3 regions of the Streptomyces sp. AB3(2024) genome follow, and region 3 is predicted to be linked to each of the others. Evidence: riboswitches for the same ligand, from Rfam matches in the RefSeq annotation. Region 3 holds a riboswitch; each other region holds the start of a gene.
What was found. A riboswitch is a leader RNA that binds a small molecule or an ion and turns the genes downstream of it on or off. The one in region 3 is predicted to bind cyclic di-AMP.
Positions count from the first base shown of each region.

Region 1: it holds a riboswitch for cyclic di-AMP, as region 3 does, so the genes downstream of both, ACEPPI_RS05640 (M23 family metallopeptidase) here and ACEPPI_RS38170 (LysM peptidoglycan-binding domain-containing M23 family metallopeptidase) in region 3, are expected to answer to the same signal.
Region 2: it holds a riboswitch for cyclic di-AMP, as region 3 does, so the genes downstream of both, ACEPPI_RS27670 (transglycosylase family protein) here and ACEPPI_RS38170 (LysM peptidoglycan-binding domain-containing M23 family metallopeptidase) in region 3, are expected to answer to the same signal.

Region 1 is NZ_JBGWAB010000008.1:56,829-66,752, forward strand. It holds gene ACEPPI_RS05625 (GNAT family N-acetyltransferase) at 1-2,278, opposite strand, end outside; gene ACEPPI_RS05630 (HPr family phosphocarrier protein) at 2,489-2,770, shown strand; gene ACEPPI_RS05635 (GntR family transcriptional regulator) at 3,027-3,692, opposite strand; gene ACEPPI_RS05640 (M23 family metallopeptidase) at 3,889-4,689, opposite strand; cyclic di-AMP (ydaO/yuaA leader) riboswitch at 4,702-4,860, opposite strand; gene ACEPPI_RS05645 (M16 family metallopeptidase) at 5,089-6,456, opposite strand; gene ACEPPI_RS05650 (M16 family metallopeptidase) at 6,477-7,814, opposite strand; gene ACEPPI_RS05655 (DNA topoisomerase (ATP-hydrolyzing) subunit A) at 8,055-9,924, shown strand, end outside.
Region 2 is NZ_JBGWAB010000087.1:12,275-22,198, forward strand. It holds gene ACEPPI_RS27650 (exopolyphosphatase) at 1-29, opposite strand, end outside; gene ACEPPI_RS27655 (DUF501 domain-containing protein) at 26-568, opposite strand; gene ACEPPI_RS27660 (septum formation initiator family protein) at 639-1,127, opposite strand; gene eno (phosphopyruvate hydratase) at 1,226-2,512, opposite strand; gene ACEPPI_RS27670 (transglycosylase family protein) at 2,806-3,558, opposite strand; cyclic di-AMP (ydaO/yuaA leader) riboswitch at 3,561-3,730, opposite strand; gene ACEPPI_RS27675 (transglycosylase family protein) at 4,006-5,022, opposite strand; gene ACEPPI_RS27680 (cytochrome P450) at 5,159-6,442, opposite strand; gene ACEPPI_RS27685 (globin domain-containing protein) at 6,564-7,769, shown strand; gene ACEPPI_RS27690 (nucleoside triphosphate pyrophosphohydrolase) at 7,854-8,939, opposite strand; gene ACEPPI_RS27695 (SurA N-terminal domain-containing protein) at 8,968-9,594, opposite strand; gene ACEPPI_RS27700 (YfhO family protein) at 9,772-9,924, shown strand, end outside.
Region 3 is NZ_JBGWAB010000197.1:244-8,684, reverse strand. It holds gene hpnH (adenosyl-hopene transferase HpnH) at 1-740, shown strand, start outside; gene ACEPPI_RS38180 (aspartate aminotransferase family protein) at 737-2,140, shown strand; gene ACEPPI_RS38175 (tyrosine-protein phosphatase) at 2,268-3,089, opposite strand; cyclic di-AMP (ydaO/yuaA leader) riboswitch at 3,406-3,570, shown strand; gene ACEPPI_RS38170 (LysM peptidoglycan-binding domain-containing M23 family metallopeptidase) at 3,575-4,582, shown strand; gene ACEPPI_RS38165 (SGNH/GDSL hydrolase family protein) at 4,746-5,531, shown strand; gene ACEPPI_RS38160 (MBL fold metallo-hydrolase) at 5,727-6,938, shown strand; partial or broken gene ACEPPI_RS38155 (sensor histidine kinase) at 7,217-8,441, shown strand, end outside.

The sequences.
Region 1 (9,924 bases), on a different contig from region 3:
GGGCGACCGGGTAGCCGAGGATCCGGGCCGCGCGGACGGCGGCGTCGGGGCTCGGGGCGGGCAGGACGGGCCTGACGGGGATCCCGTAGCGGCCGAGCAGGTCGCGGGCGGCGGCCTCGTCCAGGGTCAGGACGGCTCCCTCGGGGACGCCGTCCAGCAGGGTGGCGAGGCGGGCGGCGGCGCCGCTCTCGTCGATGTCCTCGTACTCGGGGACCTGTCCGGCCTCGGCGTTCGCCCGGCGCCACTCGGCGTACCGGACGGCCTCGGCGACGGCCTTCACGGCCCGCTCCGCCGCGGGGTAGGCCGGGATCCGGCGGGCGGCTTCGGCCGGGGTGGCGGCGGGCGCGGGGGCCTGGGCACGCGCCGGGGCGGGGGCGGCCGGGGCGGGGGCGGTCGTCGGGTCCGGCCCGGCGGGGCCTGGCGGGGTGGGGGGCGCGGCCCGGACTGCGGAGAGGGCCGCGACCAGCTCGACCAGTTCCACGTGCACCACCGCCACGGGCTTGCCGGGCACCTCGGCCGCGGCCTGCCGCAGCGCCTCCGCGAGGTCGTCGGCGAGCGTGCGCTCGCTCACCCACGGGATGGCGTTGACGACGACGGTGTCGCAGTCGTCCGAGGCCAGGGCCGCGGACAGGGCGGCGCGGAAGTCGGCCGGGGAGGCGGCGGTGGTCAGGTCGAGCGGGGGCAGCGGGCGCAGCCCCTCGGTCAGGCAGGCGTCGTAGGTGAGCACGCCGAGGGACTCGGAGTTGCCGAGGATCGCCACGCGGGGGCCCGCCGGAAGGGGCTGTCCGGCCAACAGCAGGCCGACGTCCACGAGCTCGGTGACGGTGTCGACGCGGATGACGCCGGCCTGGCGGAGCAGGTCGGAGACGGTGGTGTCGGGGAGCCGGGTGCCGGGGACGAGGTGTCCGGCGGGGGTGTGCCTGCCGCCGCGGGCGACGACCACCGGCTTGACGGCGGCCGTGCGGCGGGCGAGGCGGGTGAACTTGCGCGGGTTCCCGAGGGTCTCCAGGTACATGAGGGCCACGTCGGTGGCCTCGTCGTCGTACCAGTACTGGAGGATGTCGTTGCCGGAGACGTCCGCCCGGTTCCCGGCGGAGACGAAGGACGACAGGCCCTCGCCGCGCCGCAGCAGTCCGGACAGCAGGGCGATCCCGATGGCTCCGGACTGGGTGAACAGGCCGATCCGTCCGCGGGCGGTGGCGGGGGCCGGGGCCAGGGAGGCGTTGAGTTCCACGGCGGGGGCGGTGTTGATCACCCCGAAGGCGTTGGGTCCGATCAGGCGCATCCCGTAGGAGCGGACCTGGCGCACGAGTTCCCGCTGGCGGGCCAGTCCGCCCGGGCCGCTCTCGCCGTATCCGGCCGACAGCACCACCAGTCCCTGTACGCCGTGCTCCCCGCAGGCGGCCACCGCGTCCGGGACCCGCTCCGCGGGGACGGCGATCACGGCGAGGTCGACGGGGGCGTTGATGTCGGAGACGGTGCGGTAGGCCCGCACGCCGTCCAGCAGGTCCCCCTCCATGCCGGGGGCGCGGGCCTCGTTGACGGCGTAGAGGTGTCCGTGGAAGCCGCCGTCGCGCAGGTTGCGCAGGGCGGCGGAGCCCACGCCGGATCCGGAGCGGCTGACGCCGACCACCGCGACGGAGCCGGGGGCCAGCAGGCGCTGGACGGACCGGGCCTCGGCGCGCTGCTCACGGGCCCGCTGGACGGCGAGGGACTCGGCGGTGGGTTCGAGGTCGAGGGTGAGGTGGACGGAGCCGTCCTCGAAGCTGCGCTTCTGCTGGTAGCCGACGTCCGTGAAGACCTTGATCATCTTGGTGTTGGCGGGCAGCACCTCGGCGGCGAACCGGCGGATGCCGCGTTCGCGGGCCACCGCGCCGATGTGCTCCAGCAGGACGGAGGCCACCCCGCGGCCCTGGTGGGCGTCCTGTACGAGGAAGGCCACCTCGGCCTCGTCGGCGGGCGCGGAGGCGGGACGGCCGTCGGGGCCGATGCGGTCGTAGCGGACGGTGCCGATGAACTCCCCGCCGATGGTCGCGGCGAGGCCCACGCGGTCGACGTAGTCGTGATGCGTGAAGCGGTGCACGTCGCGGTCGGAGAGGTGGGGATGGGGGGCGAAGAACCTGTAGTACTTCGACTCCTCCGAGACCTGCTCGTAGAAGCTGACCAGCCGGCCCGCGTCCTCGGTGGTGATGGGGCGGATCCGGGCGGTGCCGCCGTCGCGCAGCACGACGTCCGCTTCCCAGTGGGCCGGGTACGAGGGGTCCGACGCAGTGGTCATGGAGCCACCCTAAGGGGCGATGCGCGCCGGTGGACGGGCGTGCCCGACGGGTGGGACCGCGTGCGCGCGGCGAATCCGTCACACCAGGGCGAACCAGTGCAAGCTGGGGAGGGTCGAACGGCGGTGGATCCGGGTCGGACGTCGGTCCGGGCAGTCCGGGTGTCGTGAGAGACTGGTCTAGACAACCGTAAGAACCTGAAGGGCATCACCATGGCAGAGCGCCGCGTCAACGTCGGCTGGGCCGAGGGCCTGCACGCTCGTCCCGCCTCGATCTTCGTCCGCGCGACGACCGCTTCCGGCGTCCCGGTGACCATCGCGAAGGCGGGCGGCGACCCCGTCAACGCCGCTTCCATGCTGGCTGTCCTGGGCCTGGGCGCCCAGGGCGGCGAGGAGATCGTGCTCGCTTCCGAGGCCGATGGCGCGGACGTCGCGCTGGACCGCCTCGCGAAGCTGGTCGCCGAGGGCCTTGAGGAGCTCCCGGAGACCGTCTGACCCTTCGGGTCCGGTGCCGGTGAAGCCGCAGTCCCCCCACCCCGGGGACTGCGGCTTCAGTGTTTTTCCGTCCCGGCCGATCGCACGCGTCCGATCGCACGAATTCCGGCCGGACGAATTCCGGCCGCAGGAATTCGGCAGGGCGCGGCAGAGGAATTTTCGGACAGCACGACGGCCGACGGAAATGCGCACGGCGGGAAAAGCGGGCATGCCGCATTCGCCGGCCCGGCATACCCTTTTGTATACGCGGCGCTTGTTAATGCCGGCCGCTCGCCGTGTGTACGGCAGGTTGCGAAGTCCTCACCCTCGGCCGGTGCGCCGCTGCCGCCCGCTCCGCGTGCAGCGCGGTGAGGGCCGCGGCCCGCTCCGCGTCCCCGCGCGCCACCGCGTCGACGATCGCCCCGTGCTCCGCCCAGGAGTCCACGGGCCGCGCCGGGGGCTCCACCACGTACATCCAGGCGATCTTGCGCCGGGTCTGGGTCAGCAGGGCGATCAGCCCGGGGCTGCCCGAAGCCTGGGCCAGGGTTTCGTGGAACCAGCCCCCCAGGGCCCGCAGGTCCTCCCCCTGCGCCTTGCGGGCCCGCTCCCGGCCCAGCCTGACCAGGCCGCGCAGGACCTTCAGGTGGGCCTCGGTGCGCCGGCGGGCCGCCCGTGAGGCCGCCAGCGGCTCCAGCAGCATCCGCAGCTCCAGGAGGTCGGCGGCCTCCTGGATGCTCGGCTCGGCCACGCAGGCGCCGGCGTGGCGCCGGGTGGTGACGAAGCCCTCGGACTCCAGGGTGCGCAGCGCCTCGCGGACGGGGACCCGGGAGACGCCGTAGCGGCGGGCGAGCACCTCCTCGGTCAGCCGGCCCCCCGGCCCGAAGAAACCGGAGACGATGTCGTCGCGGATCGCTGTGCATACCGCGTGCGCAGGAATACGCAAGGCCGGACCTCCGCTGGATTCACCGCCGGCACCGTCGCCGGATTCTTGACCGTGCTGCGACTCTATTGCAGCACACGATAATTTCCGATGACGGCCCGATATCCGAAACATTTCACTGCGGAGGGGGACGCGAAGAAGGCCCCGGCTCGGAGAGCCGGGGCCTTCTTCGTACTGCGGAGGTGCGCGGTGCGTGCGGTCAGACGCCGACGCCGTGCTGGCGCAGGTACGCCAGCGGGTTGATGTCCGTGCCGTACGTGGCGCCGGTGCGGGCCTCGAAGTGCAGGTGCGGGCCGCTGGAGTTGCCCGTGGAGCCCGACAGGCCGATCTGCTGGCCCGCGGTGACGCTCTCGCCGACGGAGACGTTCAGCGAGAGCAGGTGCCCGTACTGGGTGTACGTACCGTCGTTGTGCTTGATGACGATGTTGTTGCCGTACGCGCCGCCCCAGCCCGCCTCGACGATGGTGCCCGCGCCGACGGCGTGGACCGAGGTGCCCTCGTCCGCGTGGAAGTCGATGCCCGTGTGGCTGCCGGAGGACCACATGCCGCCACCCGCGCCGTACTGGGTGCTGACGTAGGAGCCGTCGACGGGAGCCACGAAGGTGTTGAGGCGCTTGCGGGCCTCCTCGCGGGCGGCGCGCTCGGCGGCCTCGCGCTCGGACTTCTCCTTGGCCTCGGCGGTCCGCTTGGCCTCGGAGGCGCGCTGCTTGGCGTCGGCCTCGGCCTGCGCCTGGGCTGCGACGGCCTCGGCGGCGACCTGCTGGGACTCGGCCTGGACCTCGATGTCGTCCTGGAGGCCGTCGGCGACGACGACCGCGCTCTGGCCGGTGTCCTCGACGGAGGGCGCGCTGTTGTCCGCGGCGAAGGCCGGGGCTGCGACGGCGGCGACCACACCCGTGGTGGCGAGGGCGGCTATGCCGGCGTAGCCGGCGGTCTTGCGGCTCAGACGGCTGGAACCACGGTGCTTGCCGGGAGCGGCGGTACGACTGCCAAACGCCATGAAGGGGCTGGTCCTTTCCTTCCCTCTCGCCTACCGGGTTAGCTGACGGGTTCGGAGCAGGAAGGTCTCCTACGGGCCCCTCTTGCGAGGTGGTCCGATTCACCCCAGGGACACATGTGGGTCCCCGGCTCCCCAGGCTCGCGCCTGACGGGGACTCGGCGATCGCTGCCCGGTGCCGCGGGTGCGGCGCGCACAACTGACGGACAGCAAGGGCGACGCTAGGCGGATCATCAGTCGATCGCCAAACAGACGAGCGCTTTTGTTGCGTACGCCACACCGCATAACCGCAACCACGGCTGCAAAGCAGACAAAAGGGGCCCCGACGGTGTCACCGCCGGGGCCCCTGTCACACCCCGGTGCCAGAGCGGCCCCGAAGCCCGAACACCGATGCCACGGAAGTCAGTTGGTGACGACGGTGACCTCACCGATGCCGAGCGCCCGCACGGGCTCCTCGATCTGCGCGGCATCGCCCACCAGGACCGTGACGAGCCGGTCCACCGGGAACGCGCTCACGACCGCCGAAGTGGCCTCCGCCGTACCGGTTTCGGCCAGCCGGGCGTACAACCGCGCCTGGTAGTCGTCCGGCAGCTCCTGCTCCACCTGGTCGGCGAGGGTGCCCGCGACGGACGCCGCCGTCTCGAACTTCAACGGGGCCACGCCCACCAGGTTCTGCACGGCCACGTCGCGTTCGGCGTCGGTCAGGCCCTCCGCGGCCAGCGTGCGCAGCACCTTCCAGAGGTCCTCCAGCGCCGGGCCGGTGTTGGGGGTGTCCACCGACCCGCTGATGGCGAGCATCGAGGCGCCCTTGCCGTCGGCGGTGGAGCGCAGCACCTGGCCGAAGGCCCGCACCCCGTAGGTGTAGCCCTTCTCCTCGCGCAGCACCTTGTCCAGGCGGGAGGTGAGGGTGCCGCCGAGGCAGTACGTGCCGAGCACCTGGGGCGCCCAGACGATGTCGTGCCGGTCGGGACCGATCCGGCCGATCAGCAGCTGCGTCTGGACCGCTCCGGGCCGGTCCACGATGACCACGCGGCCGGTGTCGTCGGCCGTCACGGGCGGAACCGGCAGCGGCTCGGCGGAATTCCCCGTCCAGGTGCCCAGGGTGTCGGCCAGCACGGCGTCCAGGTCGATGCCGGTCAGGTCGCCGACGATCACCGCGGTGGCGGTGGCGGGGCGCACGTGGGCCTCGTAGAAGGCGCGTACGGCCGCGGAGTCGATCCGCGCGACGGTCTCCTCGGTGCCCTGGCGGGGGCGGGACATGCGCAGGGTGGCCGGAAAGAGCTCCTTGGAGAGCTGCTTGGCGGCACGGCGCTGCGGGTTGGCCAGCTCGTGCGGGATCTCGTCGAGCCGGTTGCGCACCAGGCGGTCGACCTCGTTGTCGGCGAAGGCGGGTGCGCGCAGCGCCTCGGCGAGCAGGCCGAGGGCCTTGTGCAGGCGGGAGGCGGGCACCTCCAGCGAGACCCGCAGGCCGGGGTGGTCGGCGTGCGCGTCGAGCGTGGCGCCGCAGCGCTCCAGCTCGGCGGCGAACTCCTCCGCGGAGTGCTTGTCGGTGCCCTCCGACAGGGCGCGGGCCATGATGGTGGCCACCCCGTCGAGGCCCTCGGGCTCGGCGTCCAGCGGGGCGGCGAGGTTGACCTCGACCGCGACGACCTGCTGGCCCGGGCGGTGGCAGCGCAGCAGGGTCAGGCCGTTGGCCAGGGTGCCGCGCACGGGGGCCGGGAAGGCCCAGGGCTTGGCCTCGCCGGCCTGCGGGCGCGGGTGGAAGGTCATCGTGACGGCTGCGGTGTCGCTCACTGCTCCGCCCCCTCGTTCTCGTCGGACTCGTCGGAACCGGGCAGCGGCTCGTAGACCAGCACCGCGCGGTTGTCGGGGCGCAGCCGGGCCGCGGCCACGGCCTGCACTTCCTCGGCGGTGATGTCCAGGACCCGCTGGACGGCGGTCAGCGCCAGCTGGGGGTCGCCGAACAGCACTGCGAAGCGGCACAGTTCGTCGGCCCGGCCGGCCACGGTGCTCAGCCGGTCCAGCCACTCCCGCTCCAGCTGTGCCTGGGCGCGCTCCATCTCCTCGGCCGTGGGGCCCTCCTCGGCGAACCGCGCGAGCTCTTCGTCGACGGCCGCCTCGATGGCGGGTACCTCGACGCCGCTGGAGGTCTTGACGTCCAGCCAGCCCAGCGAGGGCGCGCCGGCCAGGCGCAGCAGGCCGAAACCGGCCGCCACGGCGCTCTGGTCACGGCGGACCAGGCGGTTGTGCAGGCGGGAGGACTCGCCGCCGCCCAGTACGGTCAGCGCCACGTCGGCGGCGTCGCACTCGCGGGTGCCGTCGTGCGGCAGCCGGTAGGCGGCCATCAGCGCGCGGGCCGGGACCTCCTCGACGATCTCCTCACGGAGCTGCCCGCCCATGACCTCGGGGAGCGAGCCGTCGCGCGGCGGCTGCTTGCCGTCGTGCGCCGGAATGGTGCCGAAGTACTTCTCGACCCACGCGAGCGTCGTCTCGGGGTCGATGTCGCCCACGACCGACAGGACGGCGTTGTTGGGCGCGTAGTACGTACGGAAGAAGTTGCGCGCGTCCTCCAGGGACGCGGCGTCCAGGTCGGCCATCGAGCCGATCGGGGTGTGGTGGTACGGGTGGCCCTCGGGGTAGGCGAGGGCGGTCAGCTTCTCGAAGGCGGTGCCGTACGGCACGTTGTCGTAGCGCTGGCGGCGTTCGTTCTTGACGACGTCGCGCTGGTTCTCCATGGACTCCTCGTCCAGGGCGGCCAGCAGCGAACCCATGCGGTCCGCCTCCAGCCACAGGGCGAGCTCCAGCTGGTGGGCCGGCATCGTCTCGAAGTAGTTGGTGCGCTCGAAGCTGGTGGTGCCGTTCAGGGAGCCGCCGGCGCCCTGGACCAGCTCGAAGTGCCCGTTGCCCGCCACGCTCGCCGAGCCCTGGAACATCAGGTGCTCGAAGAGGTGAGCCAGACCGGTCCGGCCCTTGACTTCGTGGCGCGAGCCGACGTCGTACCAGAGGCAGACGGCGGCGACCGGGGTGAGGTGGTCCTCGGACAGCACCACGCGCAGGCCGTTGGCCAGCCGGTGCTCGGTCGCTGTCAGGCCGCCGGAGCCGGCCTGAGCTGTGGCCGTGTGACCCATGGGCATGTGGTCCCTTCGATCGCGATGCAGAGATTTCTGTCAGACCTGCCACTGTATGCAAGCGCGTCGGCCACCGGAGAAGTTCCCGGGTCCCGCCCCCGGACTCCGTCCGGGGTGTCCCCGGGGTCGGAGTCGGCGTTGTCGGTGCCTCGGGCCACAATGGTCCGCGTCGACACCCGCCCGGACGGACCCGTCCGGGCACCCGTACACCCCGAACCTTGGTTAAGGAGCCGCGCAGCGATGGCCCGCCGCAGCACGAAGACCCCGCCGCCGGAGGACTTCGAGGAGAAGATCCTCGACATCGACGTCGTCGATGAGATGCAGGGCTCCTTCCTTGAGTACGCGTATTCCGTGATCTACTCCCGGGCCCTGCCCGACGCCCGGGACGGCATGAAGCCGGTGCACCGGCGCATCGTCTACCAGATGAACGAGATGGGCCTGCGCCCCGACCGCGGGTACGTCAAGTGCGCCCGTGTCGTCGGCGAGGTCATGGGCAAGCTGCACCCGCACGGTGACGCCTCGATCTACGACGCCCTCGTGCGCATGGCCCAGCCCTTCTCGATGCGGCTGCCGCTGGTCGACGGCCACGGCAACTTCGGCTCGCTCGGCAACGACGACCCGCCGGCCGCGATGCGTTACACCGAGTGCAAGATGGCCGACGCGACGTCGCTGATGACGGAGTCGATCGACGAGGACACCGTCGACTTCACCGCCAACTACGACGGCCAGGAGCGCGAGCCCGTCGCCCTCCCCGCCGCCTACCCGAACCTGCTGGTCAACGGCGCCTCCGGGATCGCCGTCGGCATGGCCACCAACATGGCCCCGCACAACCTGGGCGAGGTCATCGCGGCCGCCCGCCACCTGATCCGCTACCCGGAGGCCGACCTGGAGGCGCTGATGCGCTTCGTTCCGGGCCCCGACCTGCCCACGGGCGGACGGATCGTGGGTCTCTCCGGGATCAAGGACGCCTACGAGAACGGTCGCGGCACGTTCAAGATCCGCGCCACCGTGGCCGTGGAGGACGTGACCCCGCGCCGCAAGGGCCTGGTCGTCACCGAACTGCCCTTCACGGTCGGTCCCGAGAAGGTCATCGCGAAGATCAAGGACCTGGTCGGCTCGAAGAAGCTCCAGGGCATCGCCGACGTCAAGGACCTCACCGACCGCTCGCACGGCCTGCGCCTGGTCATCGAGATCAAGAACGGCTTCCACCCGGAGGCCGTACTGGAGCAGCTGTACAAGCTGACGCCGATGGAGGAGTCCTTCGGCATCAACAACGTCGCGCTGGTCGACGGCCAGCCGCTGACGCTGGGCCTCAAGGAACTGCTGGAGGTCTACCTCGACCACCGCTTCGAGGTCGTGCGGCGCCGCAGCGAGTTCCGCCGCGGCAAGCGGCGCGACCGCCTGCACCTGGTCGAGGGCCTGCTGGTGGCCCTGGTCGACATCGACGAGGTCATCCGGATCATCCGGGACAGCGACAACTCCGCACAGGCCAAGGAGCGCCTGATGGAGCGCTTCTCCCTGAGCGAGATCCAGACCCAGTACATCCTCGACACCCCGCTGCGCCGCCTCACCCGCTTCGACCGGATCGAGCTGGAGTCCGAGCGCGACCGGCTGACGGGCGAGATCGACGAGCTGACCGGGATCCTGGACTCGGACAGCGAGCTGCGCAAGCTGGTCTCCAGCGAACTCGCCGCCGTCGCGAAGAAGTTCGGCACCGAGCGCCGCACCGTGCTGCTGGAGTCGGCGGGCACGGCGGTCGCCGCGGTCCCGCTGGAGGTCGCCGACGACCCCTGCCGCGTGCTGCTGTCGTCCACCGGTCTGCTGGCCCGTACGGCCAACGCCGAGCCGCTGCCCGAGGAGGAGGGCGGCTCCCGCGCCAAGCACGACCTGATCGTCTCGCAGGTGGCCGCCACCGCGCGGGCCGACGTGGGCGTGGTGACCTCCTACGGGCGCCTGCTGCGGCTGTCGGTGATCGACCTGCCGCAGCTCCCGGACACCCACGCCGCGCCGAACCTGGCGGGCGGTGCCCCGGTCGCGGAGTTCGTCTCCGGGCTGGAGGCCGACGAGACGGTGATCTGCCTGATCTCGCTGGACGAGTCCTCGCAGGGTC
Region 2 (9,924 bases), on a different contig from region 3:
CCGCAGTCGACGGCCGCGACCCGGGTCACGCGTCGGCCTCCGCCTTCTTCTCCCCGCACGGGGTGACGCAGGCGCCCTTGGCCCACCACTCGGGCAGCATCGCCAGGGCCTCGTCGCCGAAGGGGTTCACGCCGGGGCCCGCGGCCAGCGAGTGGCCGACGAGCACGTGCAGGCACTTCACCCGGTCCGGCATGCCGCCGGCGCTGGGGAAGCCCTGGAGCACCTCGATGGCGTCGCGCCGGCGGATGTAGTCCTCGTGCGCGGCCCGGTAGGCGGCGGCGAGCTCCGGGTCCTCGGCGAGCCGGGCCTGCATCTCCTTCATCACGCCGTTGGCCTCCAGCGTGCCGATCGCGGAGGCCGCGCGCGGGCAGGTGAGGTAGTAGAGCGTGGGGAAGGGGGTGCCGTCGGGGAGGCGCGGGGCGGTCTCCACGACGTCCGGCTGGCCGCAGGGGCAGCGGTGCGCGATCGCGCGCAGCCCGCGCGGGGGGCGGCCGAGCTGCTGCTCGAACGCCTCGATGTCCTCGTCGTTCGGCTCGGTCCGGTCGGTCTGGGGCGGGGGCGTCTGCATGCCTGGAGGAAGTCTCTTCGTTCTCGTGGGTGGGTGCGGGACGGGGCGGTGCGGGGACGGGCGGGCGGGCTCAGTCGCCGGGGCGGTCGGCCTTGTCGACGCCGTCCCAGACGTTGGAGTACCAGGGGCGGTCGGATCCCGACTCCCCGCCGCGGCGGTGTTCCGCGGCTCCGGAGCCGGGGTCGGTCATGATGTAGCCGACCTCCCCCGGACGCAGGAAGTGCAGGTGCCTGCGCGCCTGCTGCTCCGCGTAGGCGGGGTCCTGCCAGCGGGCCTTCTCGTCCCGGAGCTGGTCGAGGCGCTTGCGCGCGTCGGCGGCGGCCCGCTGCTGGTCCGCGATCTCCGAGCGCTGGGAGACGTACTGGCGCATCGGATACGCGAGGGCGACGACCAGGGTACAGAGGACGAGCACCAGCAGGGCCGCCCGGCCGGTGAGCCGGCTGCGCCGGATGTGCCGGCGGGACTGTGAGCGGTAGACGTGGGCCGCGGTGCGCTCGCCGAGCTCCTTGAGCCTGGTCGCCGTCGAGAAGGTGGAGAACCGATCCCGGTTCCCGGCCATGGTCCCGCCTCCCCTGGTGCGTACTACGCAATACGTCCCCGCACACGGTACGGGACCGAGTGCGGGGACGTACGGAGGCCAGCGCCGAGAGGCGGTGATTAGCCCTTGAAGCGGGGGAAGGCAGAGCGGCCCGCGTACACCGCGGCGTCGTCGAGGATCTCCTCGATGCGCAGCAGCTGGTTGTACTTGGCGACGCGGTCCGAGCGGGCCGGGGCGCCGGTCTTGATCTGACCGCAGTTCACGGCGACGGCGAGGTCGGCGATGGTGACGTCCTCGGTCTCGCCGGAGCGGTGCGACATCATGCACTTGAAGCCGTTGCGCTGGGCCATCTCGACGGCGTCGAGGGTCTCGGTCAGCGAACCGATCTGGTTCACCTTCACGAGCAGGGCGTTCGCGGAGCCCTCCTCGATGCCGCGGGCCAGGCGCTCCGGGTTGGTGACGAAGAGGTCGTCGCCGACGATCTGGACCTTGGCGCCCAGGCGGTCGGTGATGGTCTTCCAGCCGGCCCAGTCGTCCTCGAACAGCGGGTCCTCGATGGAGACCAGCGGGTACGCCTCGACGAGCTCGGCGTAGTAGTCGGTCATCTCGGCGGCCGAGCGGGACTGGCCCTCGAACTCGTACTTGCCGTCCTTGTAGAACTCGGACGCGGCGACGTCGAGCGCGAGCGCGATGTCCTTGCCCGGGGTGTAGCCGGCCTGCTTGATGGCCTCGATGATGAGGTCGAGCGCGGCGCGGTTGGACTCCAGGTTCGGGGCGAAGCCGCCCTCGTCGCCCAGGCCGGTGGAGAGGCCCTTGGTGTGCAGGACCTTCTTGAGGGTGTGGTAGACCTCGGCACCCCAGCGCAGCGCCTCGGAGAAGGACTCCGCGCCGATCGGGGCGATCATGAACTCCTGGATGTCGACGTTGGAGTCGGCGTGCGACCCACCGTTGAGGATGTTCATCATCGGAACGGGCAGCAGGTGCGCGTTCGGGCCGCCGAGGTAGCGGAAGAGCGGCAGGTCCGAGGCCTCGGACGCGGCGTGCGCGACGGCGAGGGACACGCCGAGGATGGCGTTGGCGCCGAGGGAGCCCTTGTTGTCGGTGGCGTCCAGGTCGAACATGGCCTGGTCGATCAGGCGCTGCTCGGTGGCGTCGTAGCCGACGAGCTCCGGGCCGATCTGCTCGATGACGGCGAGGACGGCCTTCTCGACACCCTTGCCCATGTAACGGTTGGGGTCACCGTCACGGAGCTCGATGGCCTCGAATGCACCGGTGGAGGCGCCGGACGGAACGGCAGCACGGCCGGTGCTGCCGTCGTCGAGGCCCACCTCGACCTCGACCGTGGGGTTGCCTCGGGAGTCCAGGATTTCCCGGGCTACGACGACGTCGATGGACGGCACGAGCATCTCCTTCTGGGATGTGACGCTGGATGTGCGGTGGCGGGTGGCCGTGGGACGGCCTTGCCGACTAGAGCCTAACCGGCTCCGGGCACTGGGCCGGTCGCCGCCCGGGTCCTGGGACGAAAAAGGGCCCGAATACCCCTCTTCCCTGACATAAGACCCTCACCCGTTCGCCCTCGGCGGTATCCGCCGCAGGTCGGCGGCAGTGCACAACACACCGCCGCCCGGCGCGTGGAAGACGCGCCGGGCGGCGGGAAGCACTACGGGCCGGGCCCGGTGATGCGGTGTTACGAGGGAGTTCAGCTGAGCTTCAGCTTCTGCCCCGGGAAGATCATGTCGGCGTCGTCGACGATGTCCTTGTTGAGGTCGAAGAGCTTCTCCCAGCCGCCCTTGACGCCGTTGGCCTGGGCGATGGTCCCGAGGGTGTCGCCCTCCTTGACCTCGTACGAGCCGTTGCCGGTCTTCACGGTGCCGGCCCCGGGGGCCTCGGCCTTCGGGGTGGACGGCTTCGCCGGGGCGGGCTTGGACGGGGTCCAGTTGCCCGAGCCGGAGCCGGACGCCTTGGTCTCGGTGTCGGCCTTCGGGGTGGAGGGCTTCGCCGGGGCGGGCTTCGCCGGGGCCGGCTTGGTGTCCGGCTTCGGCTTCGACGGGGTGGTGGTCGAGCCGCCGCCGTTGTACGCGGAGTTGGACAGGCCGACGCCGCAGGACGGCCAAGCGCCCTTGCCCTGGCCCTTGAGGACCTTCTCGGCGATGGCTATCTGCTGGGACTTGGAGGCCTTGTTGGCCTGCGCGGCGTACGCCGTGCCGCCGTACGCGGCCCACGTGGAGGACGAGAACTGCAGGCCGCCGTAGTAGCCGTTGCCCGTGTTGATGGACCAGTTGCCGCCGGACTCGCAGGAGGCGACCTTGTCCCACTCGCTGACGGTGGCGGCGCTCGCGGAGCCCGCGGCCATCAGCGGGGCGGCGACGGCGACACCGGCGACACCGGCGAGCGTGACGATGCGGACGGCCTTGGAGCCGCGACGGTGCTTGCCCTTGCCGGAAAGCAGCATGGAGTTCTCCTCACCGACGCCTTCGAGGTGAGCTGTCGGGTTCGGGCGGATGAGTTGCCCGGTCACGTGTCGAGCACGTGGCTTAACCCCTAGCCGTTCGCGGCCGTCTCTCAACGGCCCTTCCCGGCGCCTACCTTGGTTCCCCCGCTCCTGCCTTCGGCGCTTGACGCGACGACTGTTCCCTCCGTCCGCCGGCAGGATTCGGCGATGCGGTCGAAGGAGCCCGCGGTGGCGAGCGATTCAGAAGGTAGGCAGGTCTCTCCCCGATGTTCAACGCGCGACATCAGGGAGAAACCGGCCTACTTGCATTCCTCAAATGGGCGTTTTCGCAGGTGAGGGCGGGGTTTGTGGAAGTTCCGGAATGAGACACGCCAGTTGACCGGAAGAGACGCATGTCTCATTTGCCGATAACGGACATTCAGGCCTTTCCGGATGCCCGAACTGCCCTTATTTCTTGGTTAGATCCAGATTCTGGCCGGGCTTGATGAGGTCCGCGTCCCCGCCGATGACCTGCTCGTTGGCCTGGTAGAGGGCGGTCCAGCCCCCCTTGAGCCCCTTGGCGTTCGCGATGTCGGCGAGGCTGTCGCCCGCCTTCACCGTGTACGTGGGGTCCGGGGTGCCCGACGGCGTGCCGGGCGCGGCCGGCACCTCGACGGCAGCCGGGCCGCGGTGCTTGCCCGCGCCCTCACCCTTCTCCGCGGCCGGAGAGGCCGGGGTGACGCCGGGGGTCGTCGGAACCGGGGAGGCCGTCGGGTCCACCGGGGCGGTCGGGCTGACCGGGGCCGTCGGGGAGACCGGGGCGGTCGGGTCCACCGGGGTGGTGGGGCTGACCGGGGGCGTGGTGGTCGGCGCGGTCGGGTCCGGGTCCGGCATGACGGGCAGTCCGGTGTTCGGGCCCAGCGGGTAGTCCGGCAGCCCGCTCGGGCTCGTGGACGGGGAGGCGCCCGGCTTCGCCGGCTGCGGTGTCGGGGCCCCGAAGTCGGTGGCGCGGCCGCTCGAACTCGAATCGGGCACGGCGCTGTCCGGCCGGGTCGGGGTGGGGGCGACGGGCCCGCGGCGGTTGCCGGGGTCCACCTGCGGGGCCGGACCCTGCTGGGTCAGCCCGGCCGAGGCGGAGCACAGCGGCCACGCCTGGGGGCCCTGGGAGGCCAGTACGGTCTCGGCGACCGCGATCTGCTGGGAGCGGCTGGCGAGGTCGGGGCGCTCCGCGTAGGCGAGTCCGCCCGCGTTCTTCCACTGCTCCAGGCTGAACTGGAGGCCGCCGTACGCCCCGCTGCCGGAGTTGGCGCTCCAGGTGCCGCCGCTTTCGCAGTCGGCGACCTTGTCCCACGTGGCGGTGTCGGCTGCGCTCGCGTTCGTGGCGGCGAGCAGCGGCAGGGCCAACGCGGAGCCGGTGACTCCGGCGGTGACGACCAGGGCTGGTACCTGGCGGGGGCGTCTGTGGCGGCCGTTCCCGGGAAGCATGTGGCTGCACCTTTCGCATAACGGCGGGGTAACGGCAGAACCTAGCCGCCTTCGAACGGATGTCACAAGTTCGGGCCGGGGCTGACTTCCGGTCAGCCGATCGGTTTCCGCCGCCGGGTTGCCGGACCCCGGTGTTTCAAGGTGTGAAGCGGACGGGGAGGGTGCGCAGGCCCCGCATGATGAGCCCGCCGCGCCAGCGCAGGTCCGTAGGGGGAACGGCAAGTTCCAGATCCGGCAGACGCGTCAGCAAAGTCGCGAGCGCCGTCTGGCCTTCGAGACGGGCGAGGGGGGCGCCGAGGCAGTAGTGGATCCCGTGGCCGTATCCGAGGTGCTGATTGTCACTCCGGGAGAGGTCGAGGGTGTCCGGGTCTGCGAACCGGGCGGGGTCGCGGTCGGCCGCCGCGAGGACCACCAGGACGGGATCCCCGACGGCGACGTCCTGCCCGCCGAGGGTCAGCGGCTCGGTCGCGAAGCGCCAGGTGGCCAGTTCCACCGGCCCGTCGTAGCGCAGCAGTTCCTCGACGCCGGTCTCCAGGAGGCCGCGCTCCCCCGCCGCGAGGGAGTCCTGCAGGCGCGCCCGCTGGTCCGGGTTCACGAAGAGGGCGTGCAGGCCGTTCCCGATCAGGTTGACCGTGGTTTCGAAGCCGGCGAACAGGAGGATGAAGGCCATGGCGGTGGCCTCCGTCTCCGTCAGGTGGTCCCCGTGGTCGCTCGCCCGGATCAGGTCCGAGATGAGGTCATTGCCCAGATCATCCCGCTTGCGGTGGATCAGTTCCCCGAGATAGGTACGGATCTGCTTCACGGAACGGGCCACACCGCCGCGCGGTCCCCCGCCGTGCCGGATCATCATCCCGGCCCAGTCGCGGAAGTCGTCCTGGTCCTCGCGCGGTACACCGAGCATCTCGCAGATGGCGTAGATGGGGAGCGGGAACGCGAACTCATGGATGAGATCGGCCTCCCCGCGCTCCGCGTCGCCCGCCTTCTCGACGATCCTGTCGATCAGGTGGTCGGTGAGCTCCTGCACGCGCGGGGTGAACTCGGCGACCCGGCGCGGGGTGAACGCCTTCGACACCAGCCGCCGCAGCCGGGTGTGGTCCGGCGGGTCGATGTTCAGCAGGTGCGTCATCAGCTCCGCCTTGCGCTCCCCCGGGATCCCGGTCTTCCCCTTGGCGTGCGCGGGTTCCGCGTGGTGTGCCGGGTTCTTGCTCAGCCGCTGGTCGGCGAGGGCCTGGCGGGCGTCGGCGTAGCGGGTCACGAGCCAGGCCTCGACCCCGCTGGGGAGCTTCGTGCGGTGCACCGGGGAGTGCTCGCGCAGCCAGGCGTAGGCCGGGTAGGGGTCGGTCGCGAACTCCCAGTCGAAGAGGGTCGGCCCCTGGGAGGGGGAACCGTCGGCCGCGGGAGTGGAGGTCTGCTCATGCACCTGACGACGTTATCCCGGCCGGAAGCCGCGATCCCATATGGGCGGTTCGTCGCGGCTGTCCGTAGATGGCCCATCGCTTGACCTCGGCTTCCACGACATTCCTACTTTCGGATTTGTGGACGTGAGGATCTTGAAAAGCAGTTTCGCGGTGGTGGAGAGACGGGCCGAGCACGCGGTCAAGTTCTTCTACTCCCACCTCTTCTGGCACCACCCCGGACTCCGCGCCCTCTTCCCTGCCTCCCCCGAGGAAATGGAGCGCCAGCGCGACCGCCTCTTCGCCGCGCTCACCCACGTCGTCGCGGAGCTGGAGAGCGAGACCCTCCTCCCCTATCTACGCGACCTCGGACGCGACCACCGCAAGTTCCTCGTCGGCCCCGAGCACTACGCGGCCGTCGGCGCCAGCCTCCTCGCCGCCCTCGCCCAGACCTCCGGCGAGGCCTGGACCCCCGTCGTCGAGAAGGCCTGGACCGAGGCCTACCAGGTCATCGCCGACGCGATGACGGCCGGCGCCGCCGTGAGCGCGGAGCCCCCCTGGTGGGACGCCGAGGTGGTGCGCCACCTGCGGTACGGAGAGGACATCGGCGTGCTCACCCTGCGCCCGCACGTCCCGCTCCCCTACCGGCCGGGCCAGTACGTCAGCGTGAGCAGCGAACGCGTCCCGAGGACCTGGCGCACGTACTCCCTCGGCAACGCGCCCCGCCCCGACACCACCGTCGACCTGCACGTGAGCCGTATCGAGGGCGGCCGGCTCAGCACCACGCTGGTCCGCGACGTCCGGCCCGGCGAGCTGCTGCGGCTCGGCGCCCCGGGCGGCGCCCTGGTGCTGCGCCGCGAGGACCGGCCCGTCACCCTCATCGCCGCCGGCACCGGGTGGGCGCCGGTCCGGGCCATGCTGGAGGACCTCGTGGCGCACCCTCCCGATCAGGACGTGCGCCTCTTCGTGGTCGCCCGGGACGGCGCACACCTCTACGACCGCCCGCTCATCGACGGGTACGCCGCCTCCTGCCGGTGGCTGTCCGTCACCTACATCACCCCCGCGCCCGGACGGCACCGCAACCAGGCCACCGGCCGGCTGGCCACCGCCCTCGGCAACCGGGCCCTGTGGCGGGAGCAGGACGTCCACCTCAGCGGCCCCGCACGGTTCGTGGAGGAGACCGCGGGTCTCCTGGAGGAACTGGGCGCCCGTCCCGACCGGCTCTTCCACGACGCCGTCCCCGCCTCCGCCGCCGCGCGGACCCGGCCCCTGGGCTTCGGCGAGTGGTTCCTGGGCCGCCCCGACCCGCACTGGCACAACCCCGCGGGACGCGCCCCGCGCGACACCCGCTGAACCGGGCGCCGCCGCCCGCCCACCGCCTGCCGTCCTACCGCCTGCCGCCCGCCGCCCTGCCGCCCGCGGACCCGGGCCGCCGGCTCAGCCGACGCCCTCGGCCACCCTGATCGCGTCCCGGTACGCGCGGGCCGCCGCGCGCAGCGCCGTCTCGGGGTCGGTCCCCGCCGCCTCGGCGCGCGCCGCCAGCGCGAGCAGTTCGTAGCCGACGCCCTCGCCACGGGGCAGTTCCACGTCGATGCCGCCCGCCCGGACCCGGCCGGCGAGCTTGGCCGCGAGCGCGAGCCCCGGCTGGCCCAGCGGGATCCCGTCGGTGACCGACTCCCGCTGCTTCTCGACCGCCTTGGTGGCCTGCCAGTGCGCGCTGACGTCCTCCGGGGAGTCCGCCCGGGCGTCCCCGAAGACGTGCGGGTGGCGGCGGACCAGCTTGTCCACCAGGTCTCCCGCGACGTCGTCGATGGAGAAGGCCGCCTCCCGGCCTTCCCCTTCCCCTTCCCCTTCTTCCTCTTCCTCTTCCCCCGCTTCCGCCCGGCCGGCCTCCTCGGCGATGCGGGCGTGGAAGAACACCTGGAGCAGCACGTCGCCGAGCTCCTCGCGCAGCGCCGCGCGGTCGCCGTCCTCGATCGCCTCGACCAGCTCGTACGCCTCCTCGATGGCGTACTTCACCAGCCCCTCGTGGGTCTGCCGGGAGGTCCACGGGCATTCGCGCCGGACCCGGTCCATCACCTGCACCAGGTCGAGCAGGCGCGCTCCGGGCAGGTCGTAGGAACCCGGCAGCAGTTCCAGGTCGGGCATGCTGACGCGGCCGGATCCGGCCAGACGCGCCAGTCCGTCCGTGAGCCGCTGGTCGCCCTCGCCGCCCGGGATCACCACGACCGTACGGCCGCCCGCGCACGCGTCGACGAGCCCGTGCGCGTCGGGCACCTCCCGCGCCACCTCCACCCCCGCCTCGCGCAGGTACGGCAGCTGCGGGTGGGCCGGATCGGCGCACAGCACCAGGTCCGCGGCGCGCAGGGTCCGCCAGGCCGGCCAGGAGAGCAGGCCGGGGGCGACCCGGTGGCTGGCGGTCAGCAGGACGATCCGGCCGGGGCCGGCACCGGCTTCGGCGGGGGCACCGGCGCGGGCATCGGCGGAGGCGGCGGGGGCGGGTTCGGCGGTGTGGTCGGTCACCCTCCGAACCTACCTCCGCCCGCGCGCGTCAGGCTCCGGCGGGGCCCGCCTGCTCGGGGCGGGTCCGCTGGGTGATCCACGGGGTCTGCTGGTCACCGAGGATGATCTGCTGCGCGTCCCAGCGGCCGTAGCGCGGGTTGACCTCGATGTGCAGGGCCTTCGCCGCCTGCCCGAGCTCGGCCAGGGCCTTGTCCTGGCTGCCGTAGTGCGCGAAGAGCTTGTCGCGCAGCAGCTTGAAGCGGGTGTCCGCCTCCAGCTGGTCCGGCGCCAGCTGCGCCTGCTGCAGCGCGGCCGCCGCGAGCTCCTTCTCCCCGCCCGCCTGCTGCAGCTGCGCCTTGCGGACCTCTTCGATCTCCCGGGTGTTCACGCTCAGGCCCGCGTCGTCGGCGGCCCGCTCCAGGACGGCGGTCTGGATCATCTTGTTGAGTTTGAGGCGCTCCAGTCCGGCGGTCGCCTCGATGAGCTGCGCACCCTGCCCGGAACGGTTCTGCGCCGTACGGACGTCGTTGACCTGGGCCTGGAGCGCGGAGGTGGTGATGCGTTCCCCACCGACGACGGCCGCCGTGCCGGGGCGCGTCCCGCCCGAACAGGCGGCCAGGAGGGGGGCCGCCGCGAGGAGGGCGGCGGAGACGGAGAGCGCTGTGCGACGGTGCAAAGGAGCCTCCAGGGCCGGGAGATTGTGCGTCGGTGCACAAGGGCCGTGCGGTGATCGATGGTATGCAGTCAGGGTGGTACGGGCCACCGCTTCGACCAACGATTCGGGGGGTGTTGGGGTGCGAGTTCACCCCCCGGCCACCGCCCTGCCCACCGTTCCTGGGATGGTCGCTCCACCATGTCGACACAGCAGCTCGCCCCGCACCGCGTCCCCGACCGCCCCGTCCCCGCTCGCCCGCGCCGCTCCGCGCGGCGGGCCGGCCTGGTGGGGGCGGCGTTCGCGGCGCTGGTCACCGTCGTGGCCGTGTGCGGCGGGGACGCCACCGCGCGG
Region 3 (8,441 bases):
CCAGGCGGAAATACGTCTTCCTCTGCACCAACGCGATGCTGCTCCGCAAGAAGATCGAGAAGTTCACCCCCTCCCCGTATTTCGCCTTCGCCGTCCACATCGACGGGCTGCGCGAACGCCACGACGAATCCGTGGCCAAGGAAGGAGTCTTCGACGAAGCCGTGGCGGCCATCAAGGAGGCCAAGCGCCGCGGATTCCGGGTCACCACCAACTCCACCTTCTTCAACACCGACACACCCCAGACGATCATCGAGGTGCTGAACTACCTCAACGACGACCTCAAGGTCGACGAAATGATGATCTCGCCCGCCTATGCCTACGAAAAGGCACCCGACCAGGAACACTTCCTGGGCGTCGAACAGACCCGGGAACTCTTCAAGAAGGCCTTCGCCGGAGGCAACCGGCTGCGCTGGCGGCTCAACCACTCCCCGCTCTTCCTCGACTTCCTCGAAGGCAAGGCGGATTTCCCCTGCACCGCCTGGGCCATTCCGAACTACTCCCTCTTCGGCTGGCAGCGCCCCTGCTACCTGATGAGCGACGGCTACGTGCCCACGTACCGGGAGCTGATCGAGGACACCGACTGGAGCAAGTACGGCCGGGGCAAGGACCCGCGCTGCGCGAACTGCATGGCGCACTGCGGCTACGAGCCCACCGCCGTCCTCGCCACCATGGGGTCCCTCAAGGAGTCCCTGCGCGCGGCCCGGGAGACGATCGGCGGCAACCGGGCCGCCTCGTCATGACGTCCGCGCCCGGAGGGGGCAAGGGCTTCGACCTCACCGCGCTGCTGGCCGAGCGCGGCGGGGAGCGCTACGAGCTGCACGCCCGCCACCTCAACCACCAGCTGCCCCGGATGCTGCGCACCATCGGCTTCGACAAGGTCTACGTGCGGGCCGAGGGCGCCCACTTCTGGGACGACGAGGGCAACGACTACCTCGACATGCTGGCCGGGTTCGGCGTGATGGGCCTGGGCCGGCACCACCCCGTCGTGCGCCGGGCCCTGCACGACGTGCTGGACGCCCAGCTCGCCGACCTGACCCGCTTCGACTGCCAGCCGCTGCCCGGACTGCTGGCCGAGAAGCTCCTCGGCCACAGCCCCCACCTGGACCGGGTCTTCTTCGGGAACAGCGGCACCGAGGCCGTCGAGACCGCCCTGAAGTTCGCCCGCTACGCCACCGGCCGGCCCAGGATCCTCTACTGCGACCACGCCTTCCACGGGCTCACCACGGGCTCGCTGTCGGTCAACGGGGAGGGCGGCTTCCGCGATGGTTTCGCCCCGCTGCTGCCCGACACGAAGATCGCGATGGGGGACCTGGACGCCCTGGAGGCGGAGCTCCGGCGCGGGGACGTCGCCGCCCTGATCGTCGAGCCGGTCCAGGGCAAGGGCGTGCTCGCCGCCCCGCCCGGGTACCTGCGCGCCGCACAGGAACTGCTGCACCGCCACAAGGCGCTGCTCATCGCGGACGAGGTCCAGACCGGCCTCGGCCGGACGGGCGATTTCTACGCGTACCAGCACGAGCCGGGCGTGGAACCGGACCTGGTGTGCGTGGCCAAGGCCCTCTCCGGCGGCTACGTCCCCGTCGGGGCGACCCTCGGCAAGGACTGGATCTTCCAGAAGGTCTACTCCTCCATGGACCGGGTGCTGGTGCACTCCGCCAGCTTCGGCTCCAACGCGCAGGCGATGGCGGCGGGGCTGGCGGTCCTCGCCGTCATGGACGACGAGCGGGTGGTGGCCAACGCCCGCGCGACGGGCGACCTGCTGCGCGGGCGGCTCGCGGCGCTGGTGGACGAGTACGAGCTGCTGCACGAGGTGCGCGGGCGCGGCCTGATGATCGGCATCGAGTTCGGCCGGCCGTCCTCCCTGGGGCTGCGCAGCCGCTGGGCCGTGCTCCAGGCGGCCCGCAAGGGGCTGTTCGCGCAGATGGTCGTGGCGCCGCTGCTCAACCGGCACCGGATCCTGACCCAGGTCTCCGGCGACCATCTGGAGGTCATCAAGCTCATCCCGCCGCTGATCGTGGACGAAGGGGACGTGGACCGGTTCGTCGGGGCGTTCCGTGAGGTCATGGACGAAGCGCACGGCGGGGGCGGCCTGATGTGGGACTTCGGCAGGACCCTGGTCAAGCAGGCGGTCGGCAACCGCTGAGCAGCGAACCGCCGAGCGTGCGGCGGGGGCCGTGCGGCGGCCTCCGCCACTGCCCCCGCCACTGCCCCCGCCACTGCCCCCGCCACTGCCCCCGCCGCACTGCCCCCGCCACGGCCCCTGCCGGGCCTCAGTCGGCGAGGAGCCGGTCGCGCAGCCGGTCCAGCGTGGCGGGCGCGAGGCCGAGGCCCTCGGCGAGGTAGCCGTCCACCCCGCCCCACCGGCCGTCGATGGTGTCGAACGCCGCGAGCAGGTACTCGGCGCGCGCCTCGAACAGCGGGGCCAGCAGCTCCATGACCTCGGGGGAGCGGTCCTCGGGCGCGTCGCCGCCGCGCCGGACGCGGTAGCGGTTGTGCGGGGCGTTGGACTCCAGGTAGTCGGCCACGATCGCGTCGCGCGGGACGCCCAGGGCGAGCAGGGTGACGGCGATCGACAGTCCCGCGCGGTCCTTGCCCGCGGCGCAGTGCATCAGCGCCGGGACGCTGTCCTCGGCGAGCGCGTGCACCACCCGGCCGTGCTCGGCGGTGCGGGTGCGGATGATCGTCCGGTACGAGTCCCTCATGCGGGTGGCCGCCTTGCCGTCGCCCAGGACGGTGCGGAGCCGGGCGAGGTCCCCGTCGCGGACCATCTTCCAGAACTCCCGCCCGTCGGCCGGATCCGACAGCGGGATGTTCACGTTGCGCACGCCCGCCAGCTCGACGTCCGGGCCCTCCAGGGCCTGGTCGGCTCCGTTGCGGAAGTCGAAGACGGTGTGCAGCCCGAGGGATTCGAGGAACTCCGTATCGGTTTCGGTGGCATGTGCGAGATGTCCGCTTCGGAACAGTCGTCCTGGCCTGACCCTCCGTCCGTCGGCGGTCGACAGGCCGCCCAGGTCGCGGAAATTGCGCACTCCGGAGAGCCCGTGCTCCGGCTCCGGGCCGCTCGGCGGGGGCTGGGGTATCTGCTGGGTCATGTGCGCTCCTCCGCGTGTCCTGCGTGTCCGAATTGCTCTGGTTGGGAACAACTTGCCATGGGTGGAGGCGAGATCGCGCCAGGCCCCGTGAGCCAGATCATACGGTGACCGTCCGTGCCTGATCGCGAAATCCGAATTCCCTTGCCAGGGCGGCTGTTGCCGCGGGGGAATGGACGGAGGGTGACGGGAATTCCGTTGATCCCTCATTCCTGCTATTCCGTCAGGGAATTCACGGCTTGTTGTGCGCACTCCCGCTGGATTACCTTCGCGATCGATCCGGGTGGACCGCCTCATCCTGCCGCCACCCGGGAACCGCACCCGACCATCGACGCGCGCGGCAGGAGCGGGGGAACCAGGTAAGTCGCCGTTCCGGATCATTTCCGGGCGGCTCGGGGTGAAGCCGTACGCGTGTTCCACGGGTGCGGCCGGACATCTCCAGTCCGAACCCGACAGCTCACCTCGCAGGCGCCGGAGAGGAATTCGTCATGCCCGCAAAGGGTAAGCACCGCCGTCCGAAGTCCCGTTCCCTGTCCCGCGGCCTCGCCGTGGCCGGCACCGGTGGCGCCGCCCTCGCGCTGCCGCTGACGGTCGCCGCCGGCGCCCACGCCGCCACCCCGGCCGCTCCGCCCGCGCAGGTGCCCCAGGCCCTCCGGGCCCCCGTCGCCGTTCCGGCCTCGGCCCCCTCCGCCGCTCAGGCCGTCTACACCGTCGTGCCGGGCGACTACCTGTCGAAGATCGCTGCGGAGCGCCACCTCCAGGGCGGCTGGGAGCGGCTCTACGCGGACAACCGCGAGGCCGTCGGCGCGAACCCCTCCCTCATCCACCCGGGCCTCCGGCTGACCCTGGGCGGCCGCGCCGGGACCCCCGCGCCGAAGGCTCCTGAGGCCGCGGCCGAGGAATCCTCCAGCGGGACTCCGGCGGCCGACGAGGCACCGTCCGCGGCCGGCGGGGGCACCGCCGACGGCGCCGCCGCGACCCCCGCACCGGAGTCCGGTGCCTCGCGCGGACCGGCGGCCAAGACCCCCGACCGGAGCCCGGCGCCCCCCGCGCCCGCGGCCCCCGCTGCTTCCGCGGCCCCCGCGAACGGTTCCGGTTTCGTCGCCCCGGTCGACGGCGGCACCTCCACCCCGTACCACCAGAGCGGCAGCATGTGGTCCTCCGGTTACCACACCGGCGTCGACTTCATCGCGAGCACCGGCACCACCGTCAAGGCGGTCGGCGCGGGCACGGTGGTTTCCGCAGGCTGGGGAGGCGCGTACGGCAACGAGGTCGTCATCCGCCACGCCGACGGCAAGTACTCCCAGTACGGCCACCTCTCCCAGCTGTCCGTCTCGGTGGGACAGAGCGTCACCGCCGGACAGCGCATCGGCCTCTCCGGCGCCACCGGCAACGTGACGGGCCCGCACCTCCACTTCGAGATCCGCACCGGCCCGTCCTACGGCTCGGACATCGACCCGCTGGCCTACCTCCGCTCCAAGGGCGTGAACGTCTGACGGGAGCCGCGGCAGCGGCACGGACACGCGCGGGGCCGGGACCTGAGGGGGGTCCCGGCCCCACGTGTACTTATTCCTTATCCCCCGCGTGGTATAGATCACGGTCCGTCAACCCCTCATTACGTTGGCGTAGGTTGGTGACGGGGGTGAAGGATGTCGTCCCGTGGCAGCGACGAAGACGAACCTCAAGACCATCGGCTCGTACGCGGCGATCGGGGACAGCTTCACCGAAGGCGTGGGGGACCCGGGACCCGGGGACTCCTATCTCGGCTGGGCGGACCGGCTCGCCGTCCTCCTGGCCGATCAGCGCGACGAGCACGACTTCCGGTACGCGAACCTCGCGGTGCGGGGCAAGCTCCTCGACCAGATCGTGGCCGAACAGGTGCCCAGAGCCAAGGGCCTCGCCCCGGACCTGGTCACCTTCTGTGCGGGCGGCAACGACATCATCCGGCCGGGCAGTGACCCGGACGACGTGGCGGAACGGTTCGAGGCGGCGGTGGCCGACCTCACCGGGGCCGTCGGCCTCGTCATGATCACCACCGGCTTCGACACCCGGGGCGTCCCCGTCCTCAAGCACCTGCGGGGCAAGGTCGCGACGTACAGCGCGCACGTACGCGCCATCGCCGACCGCTACGACTGCCCGGTCCTCGACCTCTGGTCGCTGAAGTCGGTGCAGGACCGCCGTGCCTGGGACGGCGACCGGCTGCACCTCTCGCCCGAGGGCCACACCCGTGTCGCGCTCCGCGCCGCACAGGTCCTCGGCTACGAGGTCCCCGCCGACCCGGACCAGCCGTGGCCGCCCACCCCGCCGCGCGGATCGGTGGACGTCACCCGGGACAACATCCAGTGGGCGCGCGAGCACCTCGTGCCCTGGATCGGCCGCCGGCTGCGCGGCGAGTCCTCCGGCGACCACGTCGAGGCCAAGCGCCCGGACCTGCTGCCGCTCTAGCGGACCCGTGGGGGAAGGGCTGCCGGGGGCGCCCGCCGGGAGACCGGCACGGGAGGCCGGCGCAGGGGCCCGGGGGGAGGTCGGCCGGGAGATCCGGCCGACACGCGGGCCGTACGCGGAATCCTCGGGGGCCGGTGCGCGTTGGGATGGTCGTAGTCGTAGACCGTCCCACCGTCCTGCACCTTTGGAGGTGCCTTGACCGGCTCCCTTCCCTTGCGTCCCCGGCTGCGCGCCCTGCGGCCCGAAGCCTTCGGCGCGGACCCCTCCGGCGCACGGCTGGAGCGGATCCTGCGCTCGCCGAACTTCGCCGACGGCGTCTTCCAGAACCCCGTGGGCGCACGGACCAGGCCCTCCGGGTCGATGGTCGAGTTCGCCAAGATCTACTTCCACAAGGAGCAGCGGGTACGGCGCAACCCGGGCGCCCCCATCCCGGTGTACCCCACCACCCTCGCCGAGCTGGGGAAACCGCCGGTCAGCGGGCTGCGTCTGACCTGGATGGGGCATTCCAGCGTGCTCACCGAGATCGACGGGCGCAGGGTGCTCTTCGACCCGGTCTGGGGCGAGCGCTGCTCCCCCTTCCCGTTCGCCGGGCCCAAGCGGCTGCACCCGGTCCCCGTGCCGCTGGCCTCCCTCGGCGAGGTCGACGTCGTGGTGATCTCCCACGACCACTACGACCACCTCGACCTGCCCACCATCAAGGCACTGGCCGGCACGGACACCGTCTTCGCCGTCCCGCTCGGCGTCGGCGCGCACCTGGAGCGCTGGGGAGTGGCACCGGACCGGCTGCGCGAGCTCGACTGGAACGAGACGACCGAGGTCGCCGGTCTCTCCCTCACGGCCACCCCGGCCCGCCACTTCTGCGGCCGCGGGCTGCGCAACCAGCAGTTCACCCTCTGGGCCTCCTGGGTCGTGACGGGCGGGGAACACCGGATCTTCCACAGCGGGGACACCGGCTACTTCCCCGGCTTCAAGGAGATCGGCGCCGCGCACGGCCCCTTCGACGCGACGATGATCCAGATCGGCGCCTACTCCGAGTACTGGCCGGACATCCACATGACCCCCGCTGAGGGGATCCAGGCCCACCTCGACCTCCAGGGCGGACTCCCGCACGGGACGATGCTGCCGATCCACTGGGGCACCTTCAACCTGGCCCCGCACCCGTGGGACGAGCCCGGCGAGGGGACCGTCGCCGCCGCGGGGGCGGCCGGGGCGGCCGTCGCCCTGCCGATCCCGGGCCAGCCCTTCGAACCGGGCGCGGCCGACGCCCCGGACCAGGCCTGGTGGCGCCCCTTCGTGGCCGCGCCCCCGGCCCCGGTGACGGCCACCTCCGTACGGGCGCGGCCCGCGGCCGCTCCCGTCGCCCCGGCACCGGCCGGACAGGGCGAGCCGGAGGCCGTGGGGGCGTAGCGGACCGTGGGGCCCGGGGGCCGGTCGGACGCCCGGGCTCCCGGGGTTCGTCGGGAGCGCGGGCCGGGCGGCGTACGCCCCCCCCGGCCGTGCCGGGGTACGCGCTCCCGGCGCATTCGGCCTCTCGTACGAGCGCTCCATCGGGAGCGGGAAGCAGCCCGCCGAAGTTCCCCAACTGGGCGTCAGGGGCGGGAGCATGCGGTCTAGCGTGGGTATCCGGTGATCAATACCGGGCCCCGGGACCGCCGGTGGCCGGGCCCCACGTACCGAGGACGCCGATGTCCGGATTCCGCGCCGCCCGCCACGCCCCGTCGAGCCACGCTGTCACCGGACCCGGCCGGCAGATACGCCCCCAGCTGCTGCGCGCCGCCGTACTGCCCACGCTCGCCGCCGGGCTCAGCGGCACCGCCGCGGTCATCTTCACCCTCCAGCTCGGCGGGGGCGCCGGGGCGCGCGACGCCCGGCTGTGGCCCGTCCTCACCGGCTGCGCCCTGCTCGTCGTCGGCGCCCTCGCCTGCGCCCTGCTCGGCGCGCAGCGGGCGGCCAAGGCCGTGCGCGACCGCTGCGAGGCCCTGCGCCGCTCCAGCGTGCGGGGCCGGCAGGAGCTGCGGACGGCCGCCGAGCGGCTGGAGCGGGGGGAGAGTCCGGGACGGCCGGTGCGCGGAGGGCCGAGCGGTCCGCCGGCGGCCACCGATCCGGCCGGGGTGGACGAGTTCTGGCTGCTCGCGCAGGAGCTGCGCGGCGCCCGGGAACAGGCGCACACGACCCTGCTGCGACTGGCCGTCCCGGCCGCCCCGAGCGACAGCGACCGCAAGGTGGAGGTCTTCGTCAACCTCGCGCGCCGGCTTCAGTCGCTCGTGCACCGCGAGATCTCCCTCCTCGACGAGCTGGAGGACACGGTCGAGGACCCCGATCTGCTCAAGGAGCTCTTCCACGTCGACCACCTCGCCACCCGGATCCGGCGGCACGCCGAGAACCTCGCCGTGCTCGGCGGGGCCGCCTCGCGGCGCCAGTGGACCCGGCCCATCGACCTGAGCGAGGTGCTGCGTTCCTCGGTGGCCGAGGTCGAGCAGTACACACGGGTCAAGGTGGTGCCCCCGGCGGGCGGCACGGTGCGCGGACACGCCGTCGCCGACGTGGTGCACCTGCTGGCCGAACTCGTCGAGAACGCCACGGTGTTCTCCGCCCCCGACACCGACGTCGTGGTGCGGGCGGAGCGGGTCACCGCCGGGATCGCGGTCGAGGTCGAGGACCGCGGACTGGGCATGCCGGCCGGGGAGCAGCACCGCATGAACGCCCTCCTGGGGGACCCCGACCAGGTCAGCGTGCGGCACCTGCTGGCCGACGGGCGGATCGGGCTGTTCGTGGTCTCGGCGCTGGCCCGCCGCCACGGCATCGCCGTCGAGCTGAAGTCCAACATCTACGGCGGGGTGCTCGCCGTACTGGTGCTGCCCCAGGGGCTGCTGGGCGCGGACGCGCCGAGCGGCGCCGACGCGCTGGACG